2 linked regions of the Hyalangium gracile genome follow. The protein of the gene in region 2 interacts with the protein of the main gene of each other region in a pairwise test. Links are inferred from orthologs where the notes say so. Each region holds a gene or a part of one and is shown on either strand. Other genes may lie near its edges. The genes, in order: KY572_RS29815 and KY572_RS40780.

Evidence for each region.
Region 1: the proteins of KY572_RS40780 (region 2) and KY572_RS29815 interact in binary tests that used the Escherichia coli proteins (3 or more experiments, as listed by UniProt). The link is inferred for Hyalangium gracile from one-to-one orthologs.

What each region holds. Positions count from the first base shown.
Region 1 is NZ_JAHXBG010000016.1:221,555-229,497, forward strand. What follows is about bases 2,884-5,792. They hold KY572_RS29815 (protein-disulfide reductase DsbD family protein), read right to left. Parts: upstream 5,089-5,792; coding sequence 3,679-5,088; downstream 2,884-3,678. Other genes in these bases: KY572_RS29805 (hypothetical protein), read left to right, coding at 2,884-3,067; KY572_RS29810 (tRNA-uridine aminocarboxypropyltransferase), read left to right, coding at 3,064-3,657; KY572_RS29820 (SPFH domain-containing protein), read right to left, coding at 5,146-5,792. In the rest of the region: KY572_RS29790 (hypothetical protein), read right to left, coding at 1-708; KY572_RS29795 (hypothetical protein), read right to left, coding at 721-1,329; KY572_RS29800 (EamA family transporter), read left to right, coding at 1,576-2,439; more of KY572_RS29805, read left to right, coding at 2,510-2,883; more of KY572_RS29820, read right to left, coding at 5,793-6,906; KY572_RS29825 (IscS subfamily cysteine desulfurase), read left to right, coding at 7,267-7,943. UniProt on the Escherichia coli protein: Required to facilitate the formation of correct disulfide bonds in some periplasmic proteins and for the assembly of the periplasmic c-type cytochromes.
Region 2 is NZ_JAHXBG010000032.1:69,678-77,710, forward strand. What follows is about bases 2,104-5,102. They hold KY572_RS40780 (TlpA family protein disulfide reductase), read right to left. Parts: upstream 3,878-5,102; coding sequence 3,329-3,877; downstream 2,104-3,328. Other genes in these bases: KY572_RS40775 (hypothetical protein), read right to left, coding at 2,159-3,271; KY572_RS40785 (heme lyase CcmF/NrfE family subunit), read right to left, coding at 3,874-5,102. In the rest of the region: KY572_RS40760 (GNAT family N-acetyltransferase), read left to right, coding at 1-473; KY572_RS40765 (tetratricopeptide repeat protein), read right to left, coding at 555-1,532; KY572_RS40770 (cytochrome c-type biogenesis protein), read right to left, coding at 1,529-2,020; more of KY572_RS40785, read right to left, coding at 5,103-5,898; KY572_RS40790 (cytochrome c maturation protein CcmE), read right to left, coding at 5,895-6,377; KY572_RS40795 (hypothetical protein), read right to left, coding at 6,381-6,569; cytochrome c biogenesis protein CcsA, read right to left, coding at 6,569-7,357; KY572_RS40805 (heme exporter protein CcmB), read right to left, coding at 7,360-8,033. UniProt on the Escherichia coli protein: Involved in disulfide bond formation. Catalyzes a late, reductive step in the assembly of periplasmic c-type cytochromes, probably the reduction of disulfide bonds of the apocytochrome c to allow covalent linkage with the heme.

The sequences.
Region 1 (7,943 bases), on a different replicon or contig from region 2:
GCCGAGCACCTCGCCCAGCCGGTACAGGGCCACCGGCGCCACCACGCTGTAGACAGCGCCCCAGCACAGCACCAGCCGCTTCACGAACTGGCCCCGGCGCTTGTGGCTGACGGGCAGGTGCTCGGCCATGTCGCGGAAGCCGCGGTAGACGGCGCGGATGCCCAGCAGCCCCACCACGAAGGGCAGGCCCAGGCCCGCGAGCAGCGCGGTGCCCGGCGCGTCGAACACACCCACCACCGTCCCCAGCAGCCACGCCGCGTAGAACGGGAGCACTCCCAGCAGCAGCACGGACGTGGTCGCCTGCGCCCGAAGCGCCTGGGCCGTCACCAGCCGGAACGAGGCGTCCAGCCCCGACAGCTGCGTGTAGAAGTAGAAGGACGGCAGGCAGATGCACAGCGCCCCGAGCAGCGAGCCGATCAGCGCCAGCGGCATCCACACCACCGGGTGCCCCGCCTGGTACCAGGCCAGCGAAGGGCTCGGCGAGAACATCGAGGCGGCCAGACCCAGCACGCCCCCGTGGATGACGAGCCCCAGCACGGAGAGCGCCAGGAGCTTCTGGATCACCTCGGGCAGGCCCGCCTCGTCCCGCAGCAGGCGGTGGAGGCGCGCCTCGCCGCGCAGGATGAGATCGAACATCCCGGGCATGGGCCCCGGCACGGGCTCGGGAGTCGGCAGCGAAAGGGAATCGAGCGTCGAAGCAGCGTCCATGATGGCCTCCAATCAGGCGTCGAAGCGGAAGAGGGAGAACAGCCACATCAGCTCCGCGCCGATGACCTTCACCAGGACCAGCCAGAGCGCGGCGTAGGCGCGGCTGTGCCCGGGCTCCAGCGCCTTCATGGTCCGCAGGAAGACGTCCACCATGCACACCCCCACGCCCGCGAACACGATGAGGTTCACCGCCACGCGCACGAAGCCGTAGGGCAGCGCCAGCCCGAAGAACCAGGTGATGGGGATGCTCGCCAGCAGCGCCAGGGATCCGAAGCTGATGGTCGTGAGTGCCGCCAGCAGCGTGGTGGACGCATCCAGCTTCGAGCCCAGCGCCGAGTTCAGGATGTAGAGCGCCGGCAGCGCCAGCGTCCACGCCAGCCCCGCCGCCAGTGGGGCCTTCACCATCCCTTCCAGCATCCCGCCCCAGCCCTCGTGCAGCCTCATCACCAGGCCATAGGCCGCGATGCCCAGCGCCGCGTTGGCCAGCAGCACCGGGAAGATGATGGGCCGCGGGCCAGGCGCCAGCCCCCGGTCCCTCCAGCGCAGGGTGAACTCCTCGGGTCGGCGCAGCGCCACTCCCACCTCGTGGAGGGCGATGCGCAGCTCACTCGTCAGGCTCATGGGTGTTCCTCCTCCGCCCACCCACTGAGCACTCGCTGTGCCAGCGCTCCGCACCCGTCTTCTCGCGGGGTTGGCCACCCCACCGTCACCGGCGTTGACGGTCGCTGACGCCGCGCTTGACGCCTGGCCGCCCTGCCGCCGAGAGCCCTGCCCCGCACCTACACCGCAGTCCTGGTTCACATCCGCGCGCCGTGGCATACGCTGCGCGCCTTCGGGGCGGCCTGTCCCGAACCTTCAGGAGCTCACGTGCAGTACTTCGTCATGGTCGCGGCGGGGGCCACCCTCTGGGGCTTCTGGCCGCTCTTCCTGCGCCCCGCGGGGCTCACCGGCGTCCAGAACGCCCTGCTCGCGCTGCTCACCATGGCCCTGCCCGCCCCGTTCCTGCTGAGCAGGAAGGCGCTCGCGGATCGCCGCGCCACCGTGGCCCTCGTCATCATGGGCGTGGCCGATGCCGCCAACGTGGCCCTCTTCTTCGCCGCCGTGAACCGCGGGCCCGTCGCCGTCGCCGTGCTCACCCACTACCTGGCCCCGCTGCTGGTCGCTCTCGCCGCGCCGTGGGTCGCTCGGGAGCCACGCTCGCCCCGGGCACTCGTTGGGGCTCCACTGACTCTGCTGGGGCTGGCCCTGCTCATCTGGAAGCCCGGCGCGGACTTCTCGGGAGGCACGGCGCTGCTGGGCGGCGCCAGCGCCATCTTCTTCGCCATCACCGTGTTCTGCGCCAAGGAGGCCGCGCGCGCCTGGTCTCCCCTGGGCGTCACCTCCGTGCACTCCGCCGTCTCCGTCGTGACGCTGCTGCTCTTCTTCGGCCGAGGCGCCCTGCCGCCGCTCGAGCCGTCGGCGCTCTGGGTCGTCGCTGGCGGCGTGCTGTGCGCCCTGTCCGGCAACATCCTCTTCAACACCGGGTTGCGGCGCATCCCCACCTCCGCCACGGGCGCGCTCACCTATATGGAGCCGCTCACCGCCACCCTCGTCGGCTGGGGCGCATTCCACGAGGCACTCGGCCCCCTGGGCCTGCTCGGAGGCACCATCGTCCTGGCCCTCGGTGTCTGGGTTGCGACGGAGCCACGAGCCTCGGATTCGCCTTTACCATCAATTTCTGGTACTTCTTGAATAGCGCAAATGCCTGTTTGCTACTATTAGAAGTCTTGTTCTAGGAGACCCTCTCTCAGCGCCGTGCCGTATGGAACCCCCTTCCGACAGCCGCGACTACCGAGTCCTGTTCTTCTGCCCCGCTTCGACGGCGCGCCTGGAGCGCATCGACGCGCCCGTCCGGCGGCTGTTGTCTCGCATCCAGGCTCCTCCCGCGGAGCTGGCTCCCATCGATGAGGCGGGGACGCTGACGGAGGCCGGCTGGAAGGTCTTCATGGTGCGCTCGCTCACCGAGCGCTCCGCCGCCCACGCCCTGGCCGCGTACGTCAGTGAGCTCACCTGCACGCTCGCCGCGGAGCTGGATGGAGAGGTGCTCGGGCTCTACATCGACGTGACGGGAGACTCGGCGCGCATCTGCCGCTGTGGCCCGGAGGATGGCCCGGAGACGTTCGCGGGCCGTCGCCCGGTAGCGCTGGGCCGCACCGCGGAGTGGCTCGAGGTGTCGCCCGCGGGCCTGTCGGCGCTCTTCCAGGTGGACATGCCGGACGACTACGAGCCGGACGCGGAGGATCGCTTCGTCGAGCAGAAGCTGCGCGAGGCCCGCGAGTTCATGGAGCAGTACCGGCGTACCAACAAGATCAGCACATGAGGTCTCGCACCCCGGTGGACCTCGCGGGCCGCTGCCCGAGGTGCTACCTGCCCACGCGCCTGTGCCTGTGCGCGGAGGTGCCGCGCCTGGACACGCGCACCGAGTTCCTCGTCATCCGCCACAACAAGGAGAAGGAGAAGTCCACCAACACGGCGCGGATGGCGGCGCTCGCCCTGCCCCGCTGCCGGGTGCTCACGTATGGCGCTCCGGGCGAGCGCTTCGATGGCTCGGTGCTGGAGGAGCCGGACACGTGGATCCTCTTTCCGAACACGCAGCCGCCCGCTCCGGACGCTCCGCCGCCTCGACGGCTGATCGTGCTGGACGGGAGCTGGGGCCAGGCACGCAGGATGGTGCAGCGGCTCCCCGCGCTGCGCAGGCTGCCGGGGCTGTCGCTGCCGCCGCCGCCGCCGAATACCCGAAGGCTCCGCCGTCCGCCCAACCCCGAGGGCATGTCCACGCTGGAGGCCATGGCGGGCGCCGTGGCGCTCCTCGAGGGTGAGGAGCTGGCCCGGCAGCTCTACGCGCTGCACGAGCTGATGATCGATCGGGTGCTGGAGAGCCGGGGCCGGCTCGGGGGCATGTGGGAGTGAGCGCGGTGGAGGCGTGGAGGGTCAGCGGACCTTCTTGAGCTCCTCGGTGAACGGCTTGGGCTCCAGGAAGCCGGTGACGCGCGGGGCCTTCAGAATCTCTCCGCCCGAGGAGATGAAGGCCACGGTGGGCAGGCCCTCCACGCCGAAGCGCTCCATCAGCGCATCGAGCGCGTCCTCGCTGTTGGTGGCGTCAATCTTGATGTTGAGGAAGCGCCCGGACTCGGAGATGACCTCGGGAGCCGGATACGTCTCGCGGTCCAGCTCCTTGCAGGCCGCGCACCAGTCCGCGAAGAAGTCGATCATCACCGGCTTGCCCTCGCTGCGGGCGCGGGCGAGCACCTGGTCGAACTCCTCGGTAGAGAAGGTGGCCTGCTTGGCGGGCATCACGTGGTGCCACTGGAACGTCGGCGCCTGGGGCGGCTGCGCCCAGCCGAGCTTCACCCAGAGCTGTCCGGTGGGGGCCGCGTCCATGGCGCCCACGCGGATGACGATGGCGACCACCACGAGCGCCACGCCCACGGCCTTGATGGCGAACTCACGCGCCCCGGCCTTGAACGAGAGGTGCACGGCACCGAGGACCACGCCCACCGCCGTGAGCGCCCCGGTGATGAAGGCGCCCGGCACGCGGCCCACCTGCGAGGACACGGCCTTCACCGTGTCGCGAGCCCAGGGGAACGCATCCCTCAGGTACGAGATGGCGAGCGCCACGAGGATGATGCCCAGCACGCTCTTCACCCACTCCATCCACTCGCCGCCGCGAGGCAGCCGCACGGTGAAGACGCCGATGAGGAAGAAGGGCACACCGATGCCGAGCGCGTAGATGAACAGCAGCCCCGCGCCCAGCGTGGTGTTCGCCGACTTGGCCACGAAGGCCAGCAGTCCGGTGAGCACCGGCCCGGTGCACGGCGCGGCGAGGAACCCGGACACGCTGCCCATGAGGAACGCGCCGGCCAGGCCCGCGCCGCCCACCGAGTTCAGCCGCTGCTGCAGGCCGTAGGGCAGCGCCAGCTCGAACGCGCCGAACATGGAGGTGGCCAGCACCAGGAGGAACACCGCCAGGCCCGTCACCACCCCGGGGTGGCCCAGCATCGCGCCGAAGGCCTGCCCCGTCTTGGCCGCCAGCACTCCGAGCGCGCTGAACACCACCCCCATGCCGATGATGTACGAGGAGGTGAGCACCAGCGCCTTGCCTCGCCCCTCCGCCTTGCGAGCTCCGAAGACGGACACGGTGATGGGGATGAGGGGGTAGACGCAGGGCGTCAGGGAGGTGAGGAGGCCGCCCGCGAACACGACGGCGGCCCCCAGGAACAGGCTCCCCGAGGCGAGGAACTGGGAGGCATCCAGCCCGGCGGTGGGGCCGGTGGGCATGAGCCAGGGAACAACCGCCACGGCGATGCCGCACACCGCGGCGAGAATTCCGACCTTCTTCAAGGCTGACGACCTCCTGTGCTCCCTCGCCCTCCTTATATACGCCGAACCGGGAGCCGGTTACTGCGGCTGCTGGGTGGGGCTGGGAACCTTCAGGCCGGCAGAACGCGCGAGCCCCATCACCCCTTCCACGGCGGCGGCGATGTACCCGAAGGGATTGGCCCCATCCACGGAGGTGACGTGGACCTCGCCCATCTTCTGTTGGAAAGCGGCCGCCACCTGGGGGAGCTGCTGCGCCAGCGTCATCTGGATGGCCTCCTGGCTGAGCGTGTTCTCGATGTCGCGCATGGCGCGGGCGCGGCTGAGCTCCAGCTCCTGCACGGTGTTGAGCTTCCGGGACTCCAGCTCGGCGATGGCCAGCTCCGCCTCGGCGATGGCGCGGCGCGCCTGGGCCACCTGCACCTGGGCCTTGAGCCGTGCCACCTCCTGCATGGTGGACGCCAGCTCGCCCTCGTGGCGGGCAGCCGCGGCTTCCTGCTCGTGGCGGATGCGCTCCAGCTCGGCCTGGGCGCGGGCGGCGGCCAGGTTGCGCTCGTGGGTGAGCTGGGCCTCGGCCATGGCGCGCTCGTGCGAGAGGCGGGCCTCGGACAGCCGGGCCTCGGAGGCCAGCTGCCCCAGCTTCCCGGACTCCTCCGCCTCCTGCTTGCGCTGGCGCAGCTCCAGCTCGGCGTTGAGCTTGCTGAGGGCCAGCTCGCGCTCGGCGGCGGCCTGGCCCTGCTTGAGGGAGCGCTCCTGGGCGAGCTTCGTCTCGGCGACACGAGCCTCGGTGGCGAGCTGCTCGAGCCGGGCGGCCTCATCGGCCTGCTGCTTGCGCTGGCGGACCTCGATGTCCGCGTTCATCTTGGCCAGCGTCACCTCGCGCTCGGTGGCCGCCTGGCCCTGCTTGAAGGTGCGCTCCTGCACGAGCTGCGCTTCGGCGACGCGAGCCTCGGAGGCCAGGGCCTCCAGTCGGGCCTGCTCCTCGGTGACGGTGCGCTTCTGGCGGACCTCCTCGTCCGCGGCGAGCTTCGTCAGGGCGATGACGCGCTCGGCCTCGGCCTCCTCGCGGCGCAGGAAGCGCTCCTTGGCCAGCTCCGCCTCGCGGGCCTGCCGCTCCTGCTCGCGGCGGTAGCGGGCCTGCATGTTCTCGAAGACGGTGCCGCTGAGGACGCGGACGTCCTGGATCTCGATGGTGTCGATGACGACGCCCCAGCCGGCGTCGGTGCTGTCATCCAGCCGACCGCGGCCGGAGACGACGGGGGCAATCTCGCGCATGAGCTCGGTGGCGATGCCCTCCTTGCGCTTGGTGAGGCACTCCTCCACGGAGAGGTTGGCCACCAGGCGCCGGGCCGCGCCGACGAACATCTCGCGCAGCAATTCCTGGAGCTTCTCGGAGGCGCGCTCCGGGAAGGAGAAGTTGAGCATCCGGAAGGCCACGAGCGGATCGACGATGCGGTAGACGGCCAGGCCCGTGACGGCGACGCCGACCTTCTCGCTGGTCACCTGGTCGGCGGTGAACTGGAGCCGCTGGACGCTGGTGGGGACGATGGCGACGGCGTCACCGGGCCACTTGAAGCAGCTGGCGCCCTGGCCGGAGACCTCTCGGACGCGGCCGCGGCGCATGTGGATGAGGAACTCACTGGGGCGGGCGGTGATGAGGCCCCACTTCTTCATCTTCTCGGGATCTTCCTCGGGCTTGCCGGCCCGCCAGCCGTGCTCGTAGCGGGTGCCGTTCACGCCGTTGCCGCCACCACCGCCGTCCTTGACCAGCTGCATCCGCATCTCGGACTCGATGGCCACGTTGTTCCCATTCGTCCTGCTCTGCTTGCCGTTGGCGCTCATGCGTTCGCCCTCCGAGGGGGACGCAGTGCAGAGAAGCGGCCAAGTCCAGGTTTACGTGGTTCCAGGCACTTACGGGATGCGAGTGATCCAATCTGGCGCGACTGGCCCGGAAGGGTGCAGGCGGGGCTGCACCAGGTCGGAACGGGAAGAGCAGGCTGCCCCAAGGTGGCGCGGCGGCATGCCCCCCACCCTGACTGACTGTTCGGCCAGCCCAGCCCTGGAAGGCGCCCGCGCCCCGCTCCCGGGATGGAGCCCGCGCCGCTCTTATGTTTCCTTGACCGCGAGGCGCTCGCTTTAATATTAGACCGTCCTGGTCCACATTGAGTGGGACAATGTAGGCCAGCGGGAAGGTTCGTTGAGATGAAGCTGCCGATCTACATGGACAACCACGCCACCACCCCGCTGGACCCGCGGGTGCTGGAGGCCATGCTGCCGTACCTGCGCGAGGACTTCGGCAATGCCGCGTCGCGCAACCACGCCTTCGGCTGGAAGGCCGAGGCCGCCGTGGAGAAGGCCCGCAAGCAGGTGGCGGAGCTCATCGGCGCCTCGGACAAGGAGATCGTCTTCACCTCCGGCGCCACCGAGTCCGACAACCTGGCCATCAAGGGCGTGCTCGAGTTCTACAAGGCCAAGGGTGACCACATCATCACCCTGAAGACGGAGCACAAGGCCGTCCTCGACACCTGCAAGCGCCTGGAGCGCATCCGCCAGGAGCGCCTGGACGAGCTCAAGATGCTGCGCCTGTCGCAGCTCGCCGAGACGGACGTCACCCAGGACAACCTGGCGGAGCTGTCCGCGAAGCACCGGATTGAAGAGGACGCGCAGTACCAGAAGTGGGCCGCGCTCCCCACCGGCGGCGCCCGCGTCACCTACCTGGACGTGGAGAAGGACGGCCGCGTCAGCCTGGAGAAGCTCGCCGCCGCCATCACCGACAAGACGGTGCTGGTGTCGATCATGTTCGCCAACAACGAGATCGGCACCGTGCAGCCCATCGCCGAGATCGGCAAGCTGTGCCGCGACAAGGGCGTCCTGTTCCA
Region 2 (8,033 bases):
CCCAGGGCATCAAGGGCAAGGGCGTGGAGTCCTTCCACCGTGACGCCACGCAGTTCCTGGCCGAGCGCGGCCGGCTGCGGATGTACATCATGAAGGTGGGCGGCCAGGCCGTCGCCTCGGTGTATGGCATCCTGCACCGGGACACGTTCATCTACTTCCAGTCCGGCTACGATCCTGCCTGGCGCAACCGGAGCGTGGGCCTGGTGCTCGTGGGTGAGACGTTCAAGGACGCCATCGAGGCGGGCCTCACCGAGTACGACTTCCTGCGCGGCACGGAGACGTACAAGTCCGACTGGACGACGAAGCAGCGGCGCACGGTGTCGGTGCGCATCCACGCCACCCAGGGCGCGGGACACTGGTTCACCCGTCACGAGGAGGTGGCGCGAGACGCCCGCGAGGTCCTCAAGCGCGTCCTGCCCTCCGAGACGGTCGAGCGAATCCGGAGGTTCCGCCGCCGCCGGGCCGCGGTGTGACACCCGGGGTGGGCGGAAGCCGCTGGCGAACTGGTATGACAGGTAGACCAGTTCGTCGAGAGCGCGACCGGAGGGCCGACCTCAGCGGCCGACTTCCTGGCGGAGCTGGGCGATGGCGGCGTCAAGGCCCGGCGGCTGCTGGTTGCGCGGCACCTCGACGGTGAAGCGCTCGAAGTAGTCCAGGGCCTTGGGGCGGTTGCCCGACTGCAGGTTGATGAAGCCGAGGAAGAGCAGCGCCTCCTGGGCGCCCGGGTAGGTGTCGGCCAGCTCCAGCAGGTCCCTCTCCGCGCGCTCGACGTCGCCTCGCAGGGCGTGCAGCACCCCGAGGTGGACACGGGACTCGACGTGGAACGGATCCACGGCGAGCGACTTCTGGGTGACCTTCTCGGCCATCTCGAGCTCGCGGGTCCGGATCATCTCGTGTCCCACGAAGGCCGCGGCCTCCAGATCGTTCGGGTTGGCCTCCAGGCGCTGCCTGGCCGCGGCGAGCTCCTCGTCCTCACCGGGCATCCGCTGCGGCGGCTGCTGCTGCTGACCCGGGGCGGACTGACCCGGGGGAATCCGCCCGGTGGCCTCCATGCCATCGTCACGAGCCCGCTGCTCCGAGACGAGCAGGTAGCCCAGCGATCCAAAGAAGAGCACCACGCCTGCACCCCACAGGGCACCCACCAGCTGAGGGTTCCGAGCGGCGAAGCCCGTCGGAGCAGGAGCGGCCTGGCCGGGAGCAGGAGCCGCCGAGCCGGGCGCGCCAGCCGTTCCAGGCTTGCGCTGCAGGTGCTCATCGCGGGCCCGCAGCGCCGCCGCGGCCTCGCGCTCCAGTCGGGACTTCTCCGCCTCGAACTGCTCGGGGGCGAGGTTGTGCTTGTCCGCCACCAGCTCCTTGAGCTGCTCGATGAGCGACTGCGCGCGCCGATCGAGATCGTCCAGCACGCCGTCACGCTGGGGCGTAGGCGTGGCGGAGGTGCCGCCCTTGCTCTTCTGGAGCAGCAGGTAGGCCAGCCCGCAGAGCAGGGAGATGCCCAGGGCGATGATGCCCGGCAACCAGTTGGTCTGCGTCATCGCTCCAGCTCCTGGCGAACGGCCTTCAGGTAGGGATCCTCGGCATCAGGGGTGGGCGCCGAGGGTGTGGCGGCAGGGGGCGCGCTGGTGGGCGCCGGGGCCCGCTTGATCTGCCGCGAGATGACCAGGGCTCCACCCACGATGAGGGCAATGGGGCCCAGCCACACGAGCCAGTTGAAGCCCGACTTTGGCGGCTCCAGCAGCACCCACTCGCCGTAGCGCTCCACGAAGTAGTCGATGATCTGCTGATCGGACTTCCCCTCGGCGACGAGCTCGCGCACGGTGTCGAGCTGGGCGCGGGCCATGGAGGCGGGGCTGTCCGCGATGGAGACGCCCTGGCACACGGCGCAGCGCAGCAGCTTGCCGAGCTTCTGGACGCGCTGCTCGAGGGCGGGATCGGCGAGCGGATCGCTCCCGCCCTTCTGGGGAGCGAACTGGCCGGTCACGAGTCCGGCCGCGAGGGCGAGGGAGAGGAGGGCAGAAGTCATAGGGGGTACCCCGGGCGCGGCTTACCTAGCGCCCCGGCGCAGTGTTGCACAGCGAAACCTTCACGGGGACGGCCATCTTCCCGGCCAGCCCCTGCCTGCCTGGCCGGGGCAGGGGAGCAGGGCGTGAGGCCCGGCCGCTCAGCCTCGCCTGTTGTCGTCTTCGTCGGGCGGCATGTCGTCGTCGGGAGGCATGTCGTCATCGAGAGGCATGTCGTCGTCGGCGAACTCGTCCGGCGGAGGCGCGTCCGGGTCCTCATCGTAGGGCTGGTCCTCGGGGAACTCGTCCGCCACGGGCTCCGGCAGCTCCTCGCGGCCGAGCGCCTGGAAGACGGCCACGAGCCCCAGGGGGACGAGCCCGCCGAGGAACACGAGCGGGCCCATCTTCATGTGGATGTTGACCAGCGCCCAGGCCAGGCAGATGACCATGACGCCCACCGGCACGAAGCGCAGCCACACCGGGCGCTCCACCTCGGGCTTCAGCATCAGCATGGCCAGCAGCGCCAGCAGCCCGATCTCCACCGTGGCGCCCATGGGCAGCTGCAGCCCCGACACCCGGAGCCCGCCCTCGCCGCCATAGGGGGTGGGTCCGCTGGGCACTTCGCCCACGATCGTCCAGGTGAAGAAGAGCGCCAGCAGGCACACGACGATGCCCGCGAACGCCAGCACCCGCATGCCCCGCAGCGCCTGCCGGGGCTCGAAGAGCTCGGCGTAGCCGTCCGGGCCCACGAGCACCTTGGTCCACTGATCGCGCAGCACCAGCGCCGTGCCGCCCAGCCACAGCAGCGGCAGGATGCTCATCTCCAGCAGGGGCAGGATGAGCGCCACGGCCAGCGCCGAGTACACGGCGGGCAGGAAGCGCGGCAGCACCGACTCGGGGATCCAGTCCAGGAGCGGGTTCGGCAGGTGGGCGACGCGGTACTCGCGGGCGATCACCATGGCCCCGCCCAGCGTCATCACGAAGGACCAGAACGGCCCCACCCCCGCGAAGAAGGGGAGGATGGTGAGCCACAGCGCCACCATGTGGAGGATGACGCCCAGCGAGGTGGGCGAGTGCGCCGGGACGTGCTCCAGCCACTTCGGCCCGTCGTACGGGGGCTTCGCGGAGCGCGAGTCCGCCAGCGCGGCTCCACCCTCGCGCTCCTCCGGGAGGACGGCGGGCGGCTTGTACTCCGGCATCCGCGCGCCGCACTCCTCGCAGTAGCGCAGCCGGGGCTCCGCGGCGACCGTGCCGCACTCCGTGCACTGGTGCATGAACTCACGACCTCCGCCCGTGCCACTTCGCATGGCACGGGCCTGACAGCTCGAGGCTCAAGGCTGAGCCGTCACGGTGGATGCAGTCCTGGCGCTCAGCTCGCGGATGCGGTTGGCCAGCGTCTGGGGATCGATGGGGCCCACGTGCTTGCCCATGATGATCCCGTTGGCGTCGATGAAGTACGTCTCCGGCACGCCGGCCACTCCGTAGTCCACGGAGATGCGCGAGCGCGGATCCACCAGCTGCGGGAAGCTGGCCCCGTACTCCTGGAGGAAGCCCCGGGCGTTCTCCTCGGTGTCCTCGAAGACGATGCCCAGGAACACGGCCTGGTTGCCGAACTCGCGCGCGCCCCACTCGAGCACCGGGTGCTCCATCTTGCAGGGCCCGCACCACGAGGCCCAGAAGTTGATGACCACCGGGCGGCCGCGCAGCTCCGCCAGGCTCACCGGCTTGCCGCTGTCCAGCGCACGCAGGGTGAAGGCCGGCGCCGGCTTGCCCGACAGCATGAAGGGCACCTCGTGCGGATTGCGGCCGAAGCCCTTGAGCAGCACGACGAGCAGCGCGCCGCAGATGGCCGCGGCGCCCAGCGTGATTCCCCACCTCATGCCGCACCCCGGTTCATGTCACTGCCGGCCACCGGCGCCGCCTCCGAGCTGGCCGGAGTGCTCGCGCCCACCGCCACGCGCCGCCGCGACGGCCACAGCGAGATGAGCGAGCCCAGCACCAGGATGGGGATGCTGTACCAGATCCACCCCACCAGCGGGAAAACCCACACGTTGAGGCTCGCCGTCGTTCCCCGCTCGGAGAAGGCCATCAGCGAGATGTAGAGATCCTCCTTCGGGGACTCGCGCACCGCGGGCGTGCCGATGGGATCCGTGCTGCGCTCGTAGTAGTTCATCCGCGGCTGGTACTCCTCCACCTTGCCGCTGGGAGTCGTCACCTCCACGCGCGCCGCCACGAAGGCGCGGTGGGGCTCCTGGCCCTCGTTCGTGCCCAGGTACTTGAGCTGGTAGCCGCCCAGCGTCATGGACTCGCCGATGCGCAGGGTGCTGGAGGTGTGCTTGACGTATGCGGACGAGGCGGCCACCGCCACGAAGATGACGATGATGCCCAGGTGCACCACGTAGCCGCCGAAGCGCCGGCGCGCCTTGGAGGCGCTCTGGACCACGGCGGTGACGAGGCCCTCCTTGCGCTCGCTCATGCGCACGCGGATGGGCGCCACCAGCTCGCGCAGGGTGATGAAGGTAGCGAAGCCGGCAAGCCCAAACGTCAGCAGTGGGTAGAAGCCTCGCATGCCCGCCGCGTAGCACACCGCCACCACCACCAGCCCCGTCACGGCGGGGATGATGAACTGCCGGCGCACCGTGTCCTTGTTCGGCGTACCCCAGGGCAGCATCGGCCCCACGCCCATGAGGAAGAGCACCGCGATGCCGCCAGGCACGGCCATCTTGTTGAAGTACGGCTCGCCCACACTGACGCGACCGCGGCCCACCGCCTCGGCGACGAGCGGGTACACCGTGCCCAGCAGCACCGTGAAGGTGATGGCCACGAACACCAGGTTGTTCACCAGGATGCTCGTCTCACGCGACATCAGTGAGTTGATCTGCCCCTGCGGCACCAGCAGGTGCCCGCGCGTGGCGATCAGCCCGATGGAGATCACCAGCAGCACGGCGATGAACACCAGGAACGTGGGGCCGATGTCCGACTGGGTGAAGGAGTGCACCGAGTTGAAGATGCCCGAGCGCGTCATGAACGTGCCGAGGATCGTCAGGATGAAGCTGGCCAGCGCCAGGCTCATGGTCCACAGCTTGAGCATCTGCTTGCGCTCCTGGACCATGGTGGAGTGCATGAAGGCGGTGGCCGTCAGCCACGGCAGGAACGAGGCGTTCTCCACCGGATCCCACGCCCAGTAGCCGCCCCAGCCCAGCACCGCGTACGCCCACCACGAGCCCAGGATGATGCCCACCGAGAGGAACATCCACGGGATGAGGATCCAGCGCCGCAGCGGCGCCATCCACGCGTCGCCGATCTCCCCGCGCAGCAGGCCCGCCACCGCGATGCCGAAGGGCACCGTCATGCCCACGTAGCCCAGGTAGAGCATGGGCGGGTGGATGACCATGAGGATGTGGTTCTGCAGCAGCGGGTTGGGCCCCGGGCCGTCCGCCGGCACCTGCGCCAGCGTGTGCCAGGGGTTGGCCGGCCCGGCGATGAGGAAGGCGAAGAAGACGCCCACCGCCAGCATGGTGCCCAGCGCCAGCGACATGTAGCGCTTGTGCTCGTTCTTGTGCACCAGAGCGAAGGCCAGCAGGAAGCAGCCCATGATGGCGCCCCAGAAGAGGATGGACCCCTCCAGCGCGCTCCACAGGGCGACGATCTTGAAGAGCAGCGGCGTGGCGCGGCTACCCACCTGCGCCACGTACTTGATGCTGAAGTCGTCGGTGACGAGCGCGTACACCATCACCAGGTTGGAGCCCACCATGCAGGCGAAGAAGCCCCACACCGCGCGCCGCACCCACTGCGAGCCCGCGTCCGTCTGCCGCAGGCCGCTCGTCAGCCCGACGACGGCTCCGAACGCGGCGCACACCAGCGCGCCGAGCACGAGCCCGTATCCAATCGTTGCGTTCACTGAGGCCTCGTCGACGCCGTGGCGGAGCTGTCAACGCTCTCCTTCCACTCGCGCGGCTGTTCGCCCGGCTTGGGCGCGCGGTACTCGTTGGAGTGGTTCACCATCAGCCGGTTGGAGCTGAACACCTGCGACTTGTCGAAGGTGCCCTCCACCACCACGCCGATGCCCTCACGGAACATCTGCGGCGGCACCTCCGTGGAGCGCACCGTCACCGCCACCGACTGCGGCGTGTGATCGCTGGACACCTGGAAGGTGAGGTTGGTGTGCTCGGCGTTCCACTGGATGGTGCCGGGCTTCACCACGCCGCCCAGGCGGATGGTGGGGCCATAGGCCTTCTCGCCCTGGCTCAGCATCTCCGCCGGGCTCCAGTAGTAGACGAGGTTCTCGCCGATGTTGCCGAAGGCCACGAAGGCCAGGCCGGCTCCGGCCACCAGAAGGGCACCCAGGGCGATGAGGCGGTTACGGACGACTGGCGTCATGGTTCACTCCTTCTGGCCTGCAGATGGGTTCTTGGGCCGCCGCAACCAGAGCGACAGCGCGTAGACGACGAACGAGCCCCAGGTGATGCCATAGCTCACCCACACATAGCTCCAGCCACCCTGGATGCGGCCACTGCCCACCTGGCCGGCGGCCGTCTGGGCCAGCACCGTCAAGCTCTCGAGCGCGCTCATCACGCCACCCCCGCGGTGCGGTTGGTCGGGACATTGGGGCCGGAGCCCGGGGAGCCCGGCAGGGCGTCGGGCAGGGCCACCTCGGCGTTCCGCTCGGCCAGGGCGATCCGGTAGCGGTGCATCAGGAAGAGGGCCACCAGGGCCAGGAAGCCGTAGGCGCTGATGCGCAGCGGAATCCAGAAGGCCGGATCCGTGGTGCTCGGGGTGGACTGCTGCTGGTGCAGGCTGCGCCACCACTTCACGGAGAACCAGATGATGGGCAGATCCACCGCGGCGATGATGCCCACCACGGCGCTCCACACCGCGCGCTTCTCCGGATCCTCCACGAAGCGGCGCAGCGCCATGTAGCCCATGTACGCCACCAGGAGGATGGCCGCGGTGGTGAGCCGGGGATCCCACGTCCAGTACACGCCCCAGGTCGGCCGGCCCCAGATGGCGCCCAGCAGCACGCCCACCGCGCCGAACACCAGCCCCACCTCGGCGGAGGCCTCCGCCAGCGAGTCCGTCTTCCAGCTCGGCTTGAAGAGGTACGTCACCGAGCAGGCGAAGTTGAGCGTGAGCGCCAGCATCGCGTTCCACACCGCGGGCACGTGGGCGTACATGATGCGCTGCACGTCGCCCATCTCCCGGTCCGGCGGCGCCACCGCCAGGCCCCAGTAGTGGCCAACGCCCACCAGCAGGAGCGCGTAGACGGGCAGCGTCACCTTCGCGTACTTGCGGCCCACCGTGAGCAGCAGGAGCAGGACGAGGGGCGGCAGATAGATCGTGAACAGCGACATCAAGTCCATACTCAATCCTCGATCACCCTCGGAAACAGCAGGAAGCCCAGGCCCCAATAGATCAGGTTGAAGCCGCCGAGCAGACCGAACCACGAACCGATCTGATTCATTGGGTCACCTTGAAGCACCAGCATCATCGCCTTGGCCGAGGCCAGCAGGGCCGGAACGATGAGCGGGAACAATAGCAGAGGTAGGAGCACGTCCCTCGCGCGGGCGTTGCTGGCGATGGCCGCATACACGGTCCCCGGGGCGGCAAGCGCCATACACCCGAGCACCAGGGTGGCGAGCAGCTCTCCCACCCCCAGCACCACCTTCACCCCGTAGAGCGCCACCATGGCCGGGACGAGCAGCCCGCCCAGCACCACGAGGAGCAGGGTGTTGCCCAGCGCCTTGGACAGGAAGATGGCGCGCGCGTCCGCCGGGGCCAGTCGCAGGCCGTCCAGGCAGGCGTTCTCGTACTCCACCCGGAACGACTCGCCCAGCGACAGGGTGCTGGCGAAGAGGATGGCCAGCCACAGGTAGCCGCCCGCGTTGCGCTCCAGCAGCTTGGTGTCCGGGCCCAGCGCGAACGAGAACAGCAGCAGCGTGGAGAGCGCGAAGAAGATCAGTGCATTGAGGCGGGCACGCGTGCGCCACTCGATGAGCAGATCCTTTCCCAACAGGACGAGGGACGCGCGCACAAGGC